DNA from 4 places in the Agrobacterium sp. rho-8.1 genome. Region 2 is predicted to be linked to each of the others. Evidence: riboswitches for the same ligand, from Rfam matches in the RefSeq annotation. Region 2 holds a riboswitch; each other region holds the start of a gene.

Region 1 (3,231 bases), 1.1 Mb from region 2:
GCACAGCCTTATGTTATCCTGAACGCATACTCATCCCGCGCATTCTGCACGGGATGATCAACAGGATATGGCGTGCATGATTGCGCGCCGGAAACGGACAGACCCATTGATTCCGCGCAGAGGCCGACTGATCGGCGCACTTGTAACGGTTCTGTTCGCTGCACCCGTATCGGTGCAGGCTAATGATATATGCAATGACTTGCGCGCCCAGCTGAACCAACCAACGCGCATCATGGGCAACACCGCGGAAGTGCGCCGTTATGCGAGCGCGCTGGCCCAGCAGAACATCATCATCCGCCGGATCAGGAACGATATGCGCGGCTATGGCTGCTCCTCCGGCAGCGTGATTGTCTATGGAAATCCGAACGCGCAGCTATGCGGCGAAATCGGCGATGCGCTGGCGCAGGCTGAAGCTGAACGCGCCATGATTGCAGAAGACCGCGATCGTATGCTGGCCGCGCAGCAGGCAGACAACGCCCAGAATAGCCGCGAAAACATCATGGCCGCTCTCTATGAAAATGGCTGCTTCGATGAGCAGCCCCCGTCCATCGCCTCGACCGACCCTTCGCAAGACCCCGATATGCGTCACTCCGGAGATCCGTTCAGCCAACCCGATGATTCGGATTACGCCCCCTCGCCGGACATGCCCATGCAAGGTGGCCTGAGAACGCTCTGTGTGCGAACCTGTGACGGCGCGTTCTTCCCGATTTCATCAGATGCGACGCCACTGGATTTCCGCGATCAGGCGGCACAGTGTCAGCGCATGTGCCCAGGCACGCAGACGGAATTGTTCTACCACGCGCTGGAAGGCCAGGAGAGCTCGGACATGGTTTCGGCAAAGACCGGCCAGCCCTATGCGTCCATGCCGACGGCTTTCGCCTACCGCAACAACCCCAGTTCAAGCCGCGCACCGTCCTGCAGCTGCAATATGGCGGCCTATCAGGACCAGATGAAAAAGCAGGATGAACAGGCGAAAGCCCCGCAATCCACCGCCTTGCAGAATGGCTCCAGCAGCATCACCACCATCACGTCACCGAAGAGTGACGCCACGACCAAACCAGCGGACAGCAAGCCAGACGTCAAAGTTGAGGCTGTACCCGTGCCTGAGCGGGATTATGACCCGTCAAAGAACAAGGTTCGCATGGTCGGTCCACAATTCCTGCCCGAGGAGCAAAGCCGCATCGACCTGAAAAATCCCGCACTGGAGGGTGCGCAGCCTCAGCAGCAATAGGACCCCTTCACGTCGCGCCCCAGCGATCTCGAAACACCAGTTCGTCCAGCGGCAGACGCTGACGCCAGCCTTTCACCGCCAGTTCCGGCTCGCCATAGAGCGTCTCGACATGACCGACGCACAGCCATGCGACGATTTCGATGTGCGGCGGTATATCGAGGATACCGCGGATATCATCGTCGTGGAAGATACTGACCCATCCCACACCAACGCCCTCAGCGCGCGCCGCCAGCCATAGGTTCTGGACGGCGCAAACGGTAGAATACACATCCATGCGCGGATTATGTGTGCGACCCAGAACGACATCCCCTCCACGCGTCGGATCGCAGGTCACGCAGATCGACAGCGGCGCCTTGCGTATACCTTCCAGCTTCAGGTTGCGGTAAAGCGCCCGCTGCTCCTGCCCGAACATTTCAGAAGCTTCTGCATTGGCACGCGAAAAGGCCTCCCACGCGCGTTGCTTCACCTTCCCATCTGTGACCAGCGTGAAATTCCATGGCTGCATGAACCCGACTGACGGCGCGGCATGTGCAGCTTTCAACAAATTGCCGATCAATTCGTCCGATAGAGGGTTCGGTAGAAACTGGTCACGCACATCGCGTCGCGTTTCGATGGCGCGGTAGACGGCTTGCTTGTCGGCATCGGAAAATTCCTGAGCTGGCGCCAGCGCGTGTTCGAACTCGTCGTGTGGCATCGTCTATCCCCAACAATGCAGCGCGGGCCGTGGCGCGGCCCAGCACATCAAAACCTGCCGCCGTCCATGCGGTTCGGTCTATCGCATCAGGCCGGTCTTCTGACTTGGGTTCAACCGCATGTCACCGCCTTCCCGATCATCTCAGTGGCGTATGGTCACACGCGTCCACCTTACAGCGTTGGGCACGTCACGGATTTTCACCGCATTCCCGATTCTCCTGCCCAAAGGCAAGCACCTGATTGGTGGGTTATGGCTGGCGTAACCCACCAATGCAATCCTCATTTCAAAGCGTGACAGGAACCCAGATACCGCCCGTGCATTCTAGCCTTCATACGATGGAGGAAACATGATGAATGACGACACGCAACTGCGCGAGAAAATCGGCCAGGATCTCGACACGCTCCACCGAAACGAGAGTCCCAAATCCATTTTCGAAATCGCAAATGATTACCTGCTGGGAAATCCGGCCCTGAAACGCCTGACCGTCGAGGACATCATCAAGGAAGAAGCCGACAAGCGCGGCATTGAAATCCATTGATTTCAGCAGATATAATAGGCATGCAATTGATGCGGGTGTCCCTATCGCCGTGTACGTAACCATCGCAATCTGTATCCTAGTTGTCGTGATGATCGTGGCTGGAATGGCACTCGCGTCGCGCCACCGCGACAAAATCATCATCAAGATCGCATCCACGGCATTGCCGGCGGAAGATGACGCAACACCGCTCGACCGTCATTGGAAGGACATCAGACGCGGACGCGACGAGCCCAATGCCCTTTCACTCGTGCAGTCCAATCTTGGTGCCTTCGCGGCCCGCGTCGGATCCGCACGTGCGGCTGGCCGAAGCCTCGATCTCATGTATTATATGTGGAACGCGGATCTTACCGGCCAGTTGATGATGCGCGAGGTCATAACAGCTGCTGATCGCGGCGTGCGTGTGCGCCTGCTTCTGGATGATCTGGGCGTCTCCATCCCGGACCGCGCTTTTCATGCGATCGATAGCCACCCCAACATCGAACTGCGTCTGTTCAACCCCACCAAAGCGCGGGAGAACGTGTTCCGCCGTGGGCTGGAAATGGTCCTGCGGTTTCGCAGCGTCAACCGGAGAATGCACAACAAGGCCTGGATTGCAGATGGCAGGGTTCTGATCGTCGGCGGTCGCAACATCGGGGACGCCTATTTCGATGCAGCGGAACAGGCAAACTTCAGGGATTTCGATGTCATAGCCCATGGCGATTGTCTGGTGCAGGCTGAAGAAATATTCGATGACTACTGGAACAGCGCCGTCGCGGTGCCGGTCAGGTC
Region 2 (3,231 bases):
CGGCACCGAGCCAGAGCGCCAGGGCTAACAACCCGATCGCCAAAAGGACGGCGCGGGTCAGGGTGAAACAAGCGCTCATGGCTTACTTGGACAGTCCAAGCTGGACGACGGCGTCGGCCAGAACTTCGATGCCTTCGATGGTGCGGATCGTCGGGTTCATGGCCTGGGCGTCCATGACGACGACATGGCCCTGCCTCACCGCTGGCATGAGGCTTGCGACCGGGTCTTCTCTGAGGAATGTCTGTTTGACGACAATGTCGTCTGCCGGGTATCGCTTGCGGTCCATCTTGCCGGCGACAATCAGCGTCGGCTGTGACTTCGCGATGGTTTCCCAACCCACCGTCGGCCACTCCTCGTCGCTTTCGATGACGTTCTTGATGCCCAGTGCCGACATGATGTAACCGGGCGCACCATTCTTGCCCGCGACATAGGGGTCGATATCCAACTCTGCGCTGGAGAACCAGAAGACGGCGGAAAGTTTGCCGTCCACGGACGCCATCTTCTTGCGCGCCGCCTCTTCGCGGGCCTTCAGATCAGCCACCAGCTTTTCGCCCTTGTTCTGAACATTGAAAATCTTGGCGAGATCGGTCACTTCCTGATAGATCAGGTCCATGGTGAAGACGGAGTGGCGAACCCCATCACCGCCGCTGGAATTATCCTTACCCGTGCAATCGGCAGGTGATATGTAGACCGGTATCTTCAGTTCCTCGAATTGCTCGGGCTTACCGACCACACCTTCCGGGCCGATATGCCACTGGAATTGTGCCGTCACCAGATCGGGTTTCTTGGCCAGAACACTCTCGAAGCTCGGATCATTATCCGCCAGACGGTCAATCTTGGCATTGGCCTCCTCGTAACCCTTCAGGACGGGGCCGATCCAGACCGCGGTTCCGACAACCTTATCGGCAAGGCCGAGCAAATAAAGAATTTCCGTGGTGCTCTGGCCCACAGATGCGGTGCGCTCGGGCGCATGCGTGAACGTCACGTCTCGACCGCAATTCTTGAGCGTCAGCGGATAGCTCGTCTCAGCCGCTTGCACAGCGGGCAACCATGTGCTGAACGCCGTAACGGCCAATGCCGCAGCACACATCGTCTGTCTGAAATGGAATGTCATTTTCGATAGTCCCCGATCGTCATGGGCGCCACAAAGGCAGCCGTGTATGAACATGTTTAGACAGTCAGTCCGCAACGACGCGACACTGGGACTCTCTGAAACCGGGACATGGCAGATGGAATAGGCGCTGAGCAGCGCTCGATGCAATCACGACGTCTCCTGCTCCGGGCATCCCCGCCCGTGAATTGGAATGAACTTACGACGGCAGGTCTCCTGGCTCACGGATTTGCGTCTTCACCCGACCTTCCCGCGATATCGCTTCGCAGTGGCATGACGCTTTTTAAGAAAAGCGCCAATGGGTTCGACAATCCGCTCACAGTTGCGGGGGCAGCCACGGCATCGGACCGAAATCCTCACCGTATTCCCTATTATTCCTCACGATTGCTCGCTCGAAACCGTCGCGACCAGATAGACGGAATGCGGCCACGTGGTCAAGCATCTCTTTTGTTATGTTATTACATTTTATATTACAAGGTGGTATTTTCTCTAGGCTTCACATCGCCAGCGATCATAACGCGAAAGGCCGGGAATCTCTTCCCGGCCTTGATAGCGAAACGCTCTGCTGTGCTTAGGGCAGCGTGTAGGCAATGACATAGTCACCGGGTTTCGTACCCACCGAACCGTGGCCGCCCGCGACCATGACGACATATTGCTTGCCGTTGTCCATCGCATAGGTCATCGGCGTCGCTTGGCCACCAGCTGGAAGACGTCCCTCCCACAGCTGTTTGCCGGAGGTCAGATCGTAAGCACGCAGATAGTTATCGACGGCGGCACCGAGGAAGGCCACGCCACCCTTGGTAATCATCGGTCCACCGATGCCGGGAACACCAACCTTAAAGGGCAGTGGAAGCGGCGTCATATCGTAAACGGTACCGTTCTTGTGCTTGTAGGCAACGTCACCGGTGCGCAGATCAGCACCCGCGACATAACCCCAGGGCGGCGCCTGGCAGGGCACGCCGAGCGGTCCGAGGAACGGTCCCATCAACACGCCGTAAGGCGCTCCGTCGTTACGGTTGAGGCCCTGCTCGCTGCCTTTTTCATCCTGCCCCTTGGGCGGAATCTGTGCGCGAGGCACAAGTTGCGACGTGAAGGCCAGATAGGTCGGCATGCCAAACATGACCTGACGCTCAGGGTCGACCGCCACGGAACCCCAGTTGAAGGTACCGAAATTGCCAGGGTAGATCAGAGAACCATTCACCGACGGCGGCGTGTAGCGACCTTCATAATTCAGCTGATGGAACTTGATGCGGCACGCCAGCTGGTCGAACATGGAGACGCCCCACATGTTCTTTTCAACCAAGGGCTCGGGCTTGAAGGACAAAGCAGATGTCGGCTGTGTCGGCGCGCTGAAATCTTCCGGAATGGCACCGCCGGGTGCCTTCTCTTCCGTCACGGCCAGGATCGGCTCACCATTGCGTCTGTCGAGAACGTAGATATCACCCTGTTTGGTCGGCCCGACGAGTGCCGGAACAGTCTGGCCGTCTTTTTTTGTGATGTCGAGCAGGACCGGCTGCGCTGGAACGTCCATGTCCCAGAGGTCGTGATGTACCGTCTGGCGCACCCAACGATCTTGTCCCGTGTCGATATCCAGCGCGACGATAGACGAGGAGTATTTCTCAACGCTCTCGCTGCGGCCCATGCCCAACTGATCGGGAACCTGATTGCCGAGCGGAATGTAAACGAGACCAAGCGCTTCATCGACGCTGAACACCGACCAGCTGTTGGGCGAGTTCGTCGTATAGGTTTGGCCCGGCTGCAAAGGCTGCGTCTGCGTCGGATTTCCCGAGTCCCAGTTCCAGATCAAAGCCCCGGTGTTGACGTCAAACGCTCTGATAACGCCGGACTGTTCCTGCGTGGAGTAGTTGTCGTTGACCGCACCGCCGATGATGATCTTGTTGCCGACGATGACAGGTGGGGATGTCGAGTAATAGTAGCCAGCCGGATTGTGCTCCATTCCGGATGCGAGTTGCAGCGTGCCGTTCTGTGCAAACGAATTGCACACCAGACCCGTCGACGCGTCCAAGGCAATCAGACGCGCGTCAGAAGTGGGCAGATAAACGCGCTGTGCGCAGGGCGCACCGGCTTGCACGGCAGGATCGGCATAATATGTCACACCG
Region 3 (3,231 bases), 1.2 Mb from region 2:
GGCCGAGAGGAAGGTCGAGCGCGATGTGAAGCGGTCGTAGGGTGGAATGATACGGCAGCGTTTGTGGCTCACCCCCCTCTGTCCTGCCGGACATCTCCCCCTCAAGGGGGGGAGATCGACTCGTGGATTGCTCTCGGTCATCTTGAACCCTGAGGATGGAGTGAAGAGAGAGCGTCTTGCTGTTCTCCCCCCTTGAGGGGGAGATGCCTGACAAGGCAGAGGGGGGTGAGCCACAAACGCTGCCGTGTCCTCTGATCCTCTGCCACGTCACATTCCATCGACGCAGAGGAGATTCTTAGCGGAGCCGATCCAGCACGCCACAAGCGCGGGCCGTTCCACCGAGTGGGTCTCCCGTCATGGCACGCCTGACATCGCGGCTGTTGATGTGCAGGCTTCGGTCGAAGGATAATGAAAGGCGCGTCACCTTGGCCAAGGCGGCGGCCAGAAACGCATCGCTGTTTTCCGCAAAGAACGACAGGCAGGCTTCCCTCCCCGGTTCTGCTTTCAGCAGCGCCTTGAAGGCCAGCCGATGCATGGCGCAATACGCGCCATGACCGGGAACGGAAAAACGCAGGGCGTCGAGTTCATCGCTCCATTCCACCGCGTTTTTCATCTTATCGGGCAGTTTCGAAACGCTTGAAAAACAGGCCGCTGAGCGAGCCGAGGATCAGCCAGAACACAAAGCTGGTCACGGAGGCGAGAACCACGAAACGACGCTCCAGCGGCAGGGGTGCCAGTGCATGTTCGCCCGCCGGTGGAAGCGGCGCACCGATAAGATGGGGCGCTACAATCAACGCCACGGCCAGAATGGCCGCCCATGGCTCCGCGCGTTTGAACACGAGCAGCGCCAGTCCGCCCGCCGTCGCGACAACAGTTGCGACCCACCATATCTGGCGTGCGCCCAGGGCAGCGGCGGGGGTTCCCGGCAGTTCCGGCGGCAGGCCGATCATGGGGGCAAGCATCACGGCCGCAAAGCCTGCAAGACCCCAGAACAGACCTTCACGCCAGCCGCCTTCGGAACCACGCAACGATATCAACGCCGTCAGCACCAGCGCGTAACCGATGGCGGTCAGCACATTGGCGGCAATGGTATAGGCGTTGCGCTCGAAACCGTCGGCTGGCGTCCAGGCTTCAGCGTCATGGTGATGATCCGCAGGTGTTGCGGCATTGTGGCTGTGGGCAGGCGCGGCCTCGTCACCGGCATTTTCGAAGGTTTCGGCCTGAAGGATGAGCGGCGTCGTGCCGATGGCCTGCATGGCGCTGACAGCAAGACCTGCAATCAACCCCACCAGAACGGCCGTGAAAACGATATTGCGGAAAAATGGCATGGTTTGGCTCCCCTCAATGGCACGGGAAGGCATTGGCGTGGCGCGTATCATGCGCCGCATTGTGCATGGCCTCGACATGCGAGAAGCCCACGAAACCGACGATGAACAGGCCGAGAGCGGCGGCTGTCAACGACTGTGCGATCTTCGATGTTTTTGACGATACGGCTGATGTAGCCGTGTTCTGCTGGATAGACATGGTGACCCTTTCCTGTGCGGGTGGGCGCATTGCTGATCAAAAGCCGCACGACCGCATTCAACATTCACCACGGGGAAAAGAGACACATGGTTTTAAGGGCCGGACGAACCGACCTGCCAACCGTGCTTACCCGGACACCCCGCCGGTATTGACGACACTTCACGCAATGGCAGGTCTCCTGGCTCACGGGTCGTAACCTTGAAAACACCTTCCCGATCCGTCTGTATCTGCATCATACGTTCCGAAATCGAAGGCGATTTCGCGTCGATGCGCCAGATCAGTGGCTTTTCGTTTTCAGGCTATCCGCTCACAGTTGCGGGGGCAGCCACGAATCGAAGCTGGTGCCTCTATCGTGTTCCCTTTTCACTTTCCGGGCGAACCCGGAAAGACCATTACACAACCGTTATCCGGCGCGTGGACGTTCAAGTCAATGGGCAATTACCGCGACGGGACGGCCTTGAGATAGGCGGCGATGGCATTGCGATCTTCGGCTGTCAGGCGCGCCATGTTTTGCTGCACCTTGACCATGGAGCCACCGGCACTGTCGAAATCCGGCGTGAAACCCGTTTCCAGATAGCTGGCGATATCGGCCTGCGTCCATGCGCCTATGGTCTGTGAACCGGGGGTAATATTGGGAATGCGCCCTTCGCCTTCGGGGTTGGGGCCACCCGCCAGCCATTGATCTTTCACAAACCCGCCCAGCGCATCGCGCGGGGTGTGGCACTCGCCGCAGTGGCCGGGGCCTTCCACCAGATATTGGCCGCGCACAACGTCCGCATCCGCATTGGCAAGCTCGACCCGTGGCTGGCCCTTGTCGAAATAGAGGAACTTCCAGCCGCCGAGGCTGAGACGGATGTTGAAGGGGAACGGCAGATCATGGCCCGGGGCGTCATTGCTGCTGGCAGGCAGGGTCTTGAGATACGCGAAGAGGTCGTTGATATCTGGCGGCGTCATCCGCGCATAGGACGCATAGGGGAAGGATGGATAGAGATGTTCGCCGTTCCTGCCGACGCCGCGCGTCATGGCATCACCGAACTGCGCGACGGTCCAGCTACCTATGCCATGCTGCGGATCGGGGGAGATATTGGGCATATGGAAGGTGCCGAAGGGGCTTGGCAGCGCCTGGCCGCCGGACAGCGTCTTCAGCGCATCGCCCGTGGCATTTGGCGCGGCGTGACAGCTTGCGCAACCGCCCGCCCAAAACAGCGTCTCACCATTGGCAAGATTGGGCTCGCCCAGATTGGCCCAGTGGCTCGGCGACTGGCGCTCCGGCGCGGTGACCCACAGGAAAATGCCAAACCCTGCGGCCCCGGCGACAACAGCACCGCCCGCCAGCTTTGCCCAGATGGACGCCATTGCCGTCTCCATTCATGGAATGATCGCAAGAAAAGGCCCGCCAGACGACCGGCGGACCACTGCATAGTTTACTTCTTGAGGCGGTAGGCCTGGTGACAGCTGCTGCAATCGGCACCCAGCGTCTTCATCGCTGCACCCACGCTGGCCTGATCGGTCGGCAGTTGCGCCAGAACCGTGTCGGCATCCGTGCCGAGCTTTTCGGACTTCGCCTTGAAGTCTGCGAAGTTCTGCCAGATCGCAGGAGACGCCGCGCCGCCTTCAGAACCGGCCGGGAACTGATCCGGGAAAGCCTTGGCGTTGGCGCTGATGGTTGTCACAGCGGTTTTGACGGTGGCCGCGTCATAGGGCTTT
Region 4 (3,231 bases), 290 kb from region 2:
CGTCGCGCCATTCTGGACAACTCATCGACGCCATAACGCCAGCGGTCGGCACCGCCAAGAATCCGGATAAGGATCAGCTTTGCATGTTCCGCAGTCTTTTCGATCCACAGATCAACCGACATGGGGTGCCGCAGTTCGAAAAGATTTGCGGACACGAATGAAACAGAACCATCCGTGCTCCGCTGCCACCCACGCTCCAGGCCGCCCAGATCGCTCGCCGAAAAGGACATCACCACCACATCAACCTCGCCTTGGTCGAGATCAACCGGCTCTATCAGATCGTCCAGAGACGAAGATGTGGTGGCGAGGATGTGCATGGATCAGGCAGCCAGCATCCGCTCGATTTTTGCGCGGTCGAGACCCTTTTCACCGATCACTACGAGACGGCTGCGACGCACCTCACCGGCGGCCCAGGGACGGTCGAAATAATGATTGACGCGTGAGCCGACCGCCTGCACCTGCAACCGCATCGGCTTGGCCGATACGTCCACGAAACCCTTGATGCGCAACACGTTTTCAGAGGCCGCTGTTTCGGAAATGCGCGCGGCCAGCGCATCGGCATCCGTTACCGCGTCCAGCTCCACGACGAAGCTGTCGAACTCGTCATGATCATGATCTTCTTCATCGTCGTGATGGGTGTGGCGATTTTCGATATGCTCTTCCACCGCAAGGCCAAGACCGATCAGCACGGCCGGATCGATTACGCCATTGGCGGCCACGATGATCTTGGCGGCCTTGGGAAGATGCGCGTTGATATGCGCCTTCGCCCGCTCCAACCCTGCGGCATCGAGCAGATCGCCCTTGGTCAGGACGATCAGATCGGCGCAGGCAATCTGGTCCTCAAACACCTCTTCGACAGGATCGTCGTGATCCAGCGCTTCGTCATTCTGGCGCTGAGCAGCGAGTGCTTCCAGATCATGCGATACCATGCCGTCTGCCAAGGCGGCACCATCGGCCACGGCCACGACCGCATCAACCGTCACCCGGCTTTTGATCGCTGGCCACTGGAAAGCCTGCACCAGCGGTTTAGGCAGCGCGAGGCCTGACGTTTCGATCAGAATATGCTCGACGCGTGGCTCGCGGCTCAGGATCTGCTCGATGGCGGGCTGAAAATCATCCGCTACCGTGCAGCAGATGCAGCCATTGGCCAGCTCCACGATGTTTTCTTCCGGGCAGCTTTCAATGCCGCAACCCTTGAGGATTTCACCATCAATACCGACATCGCCGAATTCATTGACGATGATGGCGAGACGCTTGCCATCGAGCTTTTCCAGAAGGCCACGCAGCAAGGTGGTTTTTCCAGCGCCCAGAAAGCCGGTGATAATGGTGCAGGGAACGCGGTTGAGCGTGGTCATGATGTCTCCTCGGTAAAATGCAAAGGGGGAATGCGGGCAACAAGGCCGCGCTTCAAACTATCGGGCCGCCCGCGCCATGGCATCAAGCCATCACTTGCCTGAGATAGAAGCCGCGCGCCAACCACCAGATCGGCCGCATCGTCTTCACCGAGCGATCCGAACATATAGGACCAGCCATCGGCGCTACGCATCGCGGCACTCAGGCCGCGCTTGCAATTGGCAAGGCAATTGACGCTGCGGATATCGACACCCTCTGACCGCCCCAGATCAATGGCCGCCTGCGCAAGTGTTGCGCCGGGACGCGGGTCAGCATTCGGATCCGCTTCGGACCGGCAGCTACGGCACACGTAAACAACGACGCCGGGCGCGGTGTCGCGATCTGCTTTGTCATTCACGCTGGGCGATGTCGATCTGATATCCAAGAGTATAATTTCCGCGCCTTCAACATGGTCCTGGGGTGCGGATATCGAAAAACAGCATGCGACGACACGCACAGCCATTGTTCAAACAACCGACTGACCAGAGCACCCCGCCCGGCAGACGTTTTTCCTGAAACGGCAGGTCTCCTGGCTCGCGGCTTGAACGCCTTTGCGCCGCCTTCCCGGACTTTTGATGTCCAGTGGCTTTCCGGCGCGGGCTCACCGCTTACAGTTGCGGGGGCAGCCACGGATTGGTTCGCATTGCAAACTGAACCGTGTTCCCTCTTAGCTTTTCCCGTTGCCGGAAAAAGACCGTCAGACCCTAACCCTTAGGCCCTACGATGCTTGAGTGTCAATGCCAGGCATCATTGCTCACGCATGCGTTTTGGCTATAGTCGCCGCTTCGAAAAGCAAGATACCCGGAAGGATGAACCGCCATGACCCGTGACATCAGCGACAGCGAAGCCGAACGTCATCGGACCAAAATGGTCAATCGCAAGGTGGTGCAGGACGCTGAAGTCTCGGAGAAGACCATCGAAAAAGGCCTGCTGATGATCAACACCGGCGCCGGGAAGGGCAAGTCCACCGCCGCTTTCGGGCTGGCGCTTCGCATGCTCGGCACCGGCAGACGTGTCGGCATCGTCCAGTTCATCAAGGGCGCATGGTCAACCGGCGAGCAGGGCGCTTTGGCCCTGTTCGGAGATCGCGTCGCATGGCGGACCATGGGCGAAGGTTTCACGTGGGACACTCAGGATCTGAAACGCGACGTCGCTGCCGCATCTAAGGCCTGGGAGGAAGCCAAGGTTCTGATGGCTGATGAGACCATCGGTCTTGTGGTGCTGGATGAACTGAATATCGCGCTGCGTTACGATTATTTGCCGCTGGAGGAGGTCGTGGAGACCCTGAAGAACCGTCGCCCCGGTCTGCACGTCATCGTCACCGGTCGCAACGCCAAACAGCTGCTCATCGATACCGCCGATATGGTCACGGAAATGACGCTGGTGAAACATCACTTCAAGGCGGGCGTCAAAGCGCAATCCGGCATAGAGTTCTAATTCATGGCAGCGCGCGTCTTGATGTTTCAGGGAACCGGCTCGGATGTCGGCAAGTCGCTTATGGTGGCGGGTCTGGCCCGCGCATTCGTGCGTCGCGGCCTGTCCGTCATGCCTTTCAAACCGCAAAACATGTCCAACAATGCCGCCGTGACCGCCGATGGCGGTGAAATCGGTCGAGCGCAGGCCTTGCAGGCGCGTGCCGCAGGCGTTCCGCTTTCCGTCCACATGAACCCGGTGCTGCTGAAGCCACAGAGCGAAACCGGCGCGCAGATTGTGGTGCAGGGCAAGGTCATCGGCAATGCCAAAGCGGCGGATTATCAGCATATGAAAGCGGGGCTGATGCCGCAGGTGCTGGAGAGTTTCGAGCATCTGAAATCACAAGCCGACCTCGTTCTGGTCGAG

The links. Region 2 has a riboswitch for cobalamin ahead of RMR21_RS12795 (ABC transporter substrate-binding protein). Riboswitches for the same ligand answer to the same signal wherever they lie in the genome.
Region 1: another riboswitch for cobalamin. It lies ahead of bluB (5,6-dimethylbenzimidazole synthase); the one in region 2 lies ahead of RMR21_RS12795 (ABC transporter substrate-binding protein).
Region 3: another riboswitch for cobalamin. It lies ahead of RMR21_RS03540 (CbtB domain-containing protein); the one in region 2 lies ahead of RMR21_RS12795 (ABC transporter substrate-binding protein).
Region 4: another riboswitch for cobalamin. It lies ahead of RMR21_RS14060 (DUF1636 family protein); the one in region 2 lies ahead of RMR21_RS12795 (ABC transporter substrate-binding protein).

What each region holds. Positions count from the first base shown of each region.
Region 1 covers NZ_CP192788.1:1,500,000-1,503,230, forward strand. The annotation lists gene RMR21_RS07540 (DUF2865 domain-containing protein) at 77-1,231, shown strand; gene bluB (5,6-dimethylbenzimidazole synthase) at 1,239-1,925, opposite strand; cobalamin riboswitch at 1,998-2,179, opposite strand; gene RMR21_RS07550 (hypothetical protein) at 2,272-2,463, shown strand; gene RMR21_RS07555 (phospholipase D family protein) at 2,552-3,231, shown strand, end outside.
Region 2 covers NZ_CP192788.1:2,589,072-2,592,302, forward strand. The annotation lists gene RMR21_RS12790 (FecCD family ABC transporter permease) at 1-79, opposite strand, end outside; gene RMR21_RS12795 (ABC transporter substrate-binding protein) at 83-1,114, opposite strand; cobalamin riboswitch at 1,301-1,529, opposite strand; gene RMR21_RS12800 (glucose/quinate/shikimate family membrane-bound PQQ-dependent dehydrogenase) at 1,683-3,231, opposite strand, start outside.
Region 3 covers NZ_CP192788.1:715,917-719,147, reverse strand. The annotation lists gene RMR21_RS03555 (hypothetical protein) at 1-40, shown strand, start outside; gene RMR21_RS03550 (hypothetical protein) at 296-613, opposite strand; gene RMR21_RS03545 (CbtA family protein) at 615-1,328, opposite strand; gene RMR21_RS03540 (CbtB domain-containing protein) at 1,342-1,524, opposite strand; cobalamin riboswitch at 1,676-1,933, opposite strand; gene RMR21_RS03535 (cytochrome c) at 1,963-2,880, opposite strand; gene RMR21_RS03530 (c-type cytochrome) at 2,949-3,231, opposite strand, start outside.
Region 4 covers NZ_CP192788.1:2,883,959-2,887,189, forward strand. The annotation lists gene cobN (cobaltochelatase subunit CobN) at 1-317, opposite strand, end outside; gene cobW (cobalamin biosynthesis protein CobW) at 321-1,358, opposite strand; gene RMR21_RS14060 (DUF1636 family protein) at 1,352-1,777, opposite strand; cobalamin riboswitch at 1,895-2,103, opposite strand; gene cobO (cob(I)yrinic acid a,c-diamide adenosyltransferase) at 2,212-2,829, shown strand; gene RMR21_RS14070 (cobyric acid synthase) at 2,833-3,231, shown strand, end outside.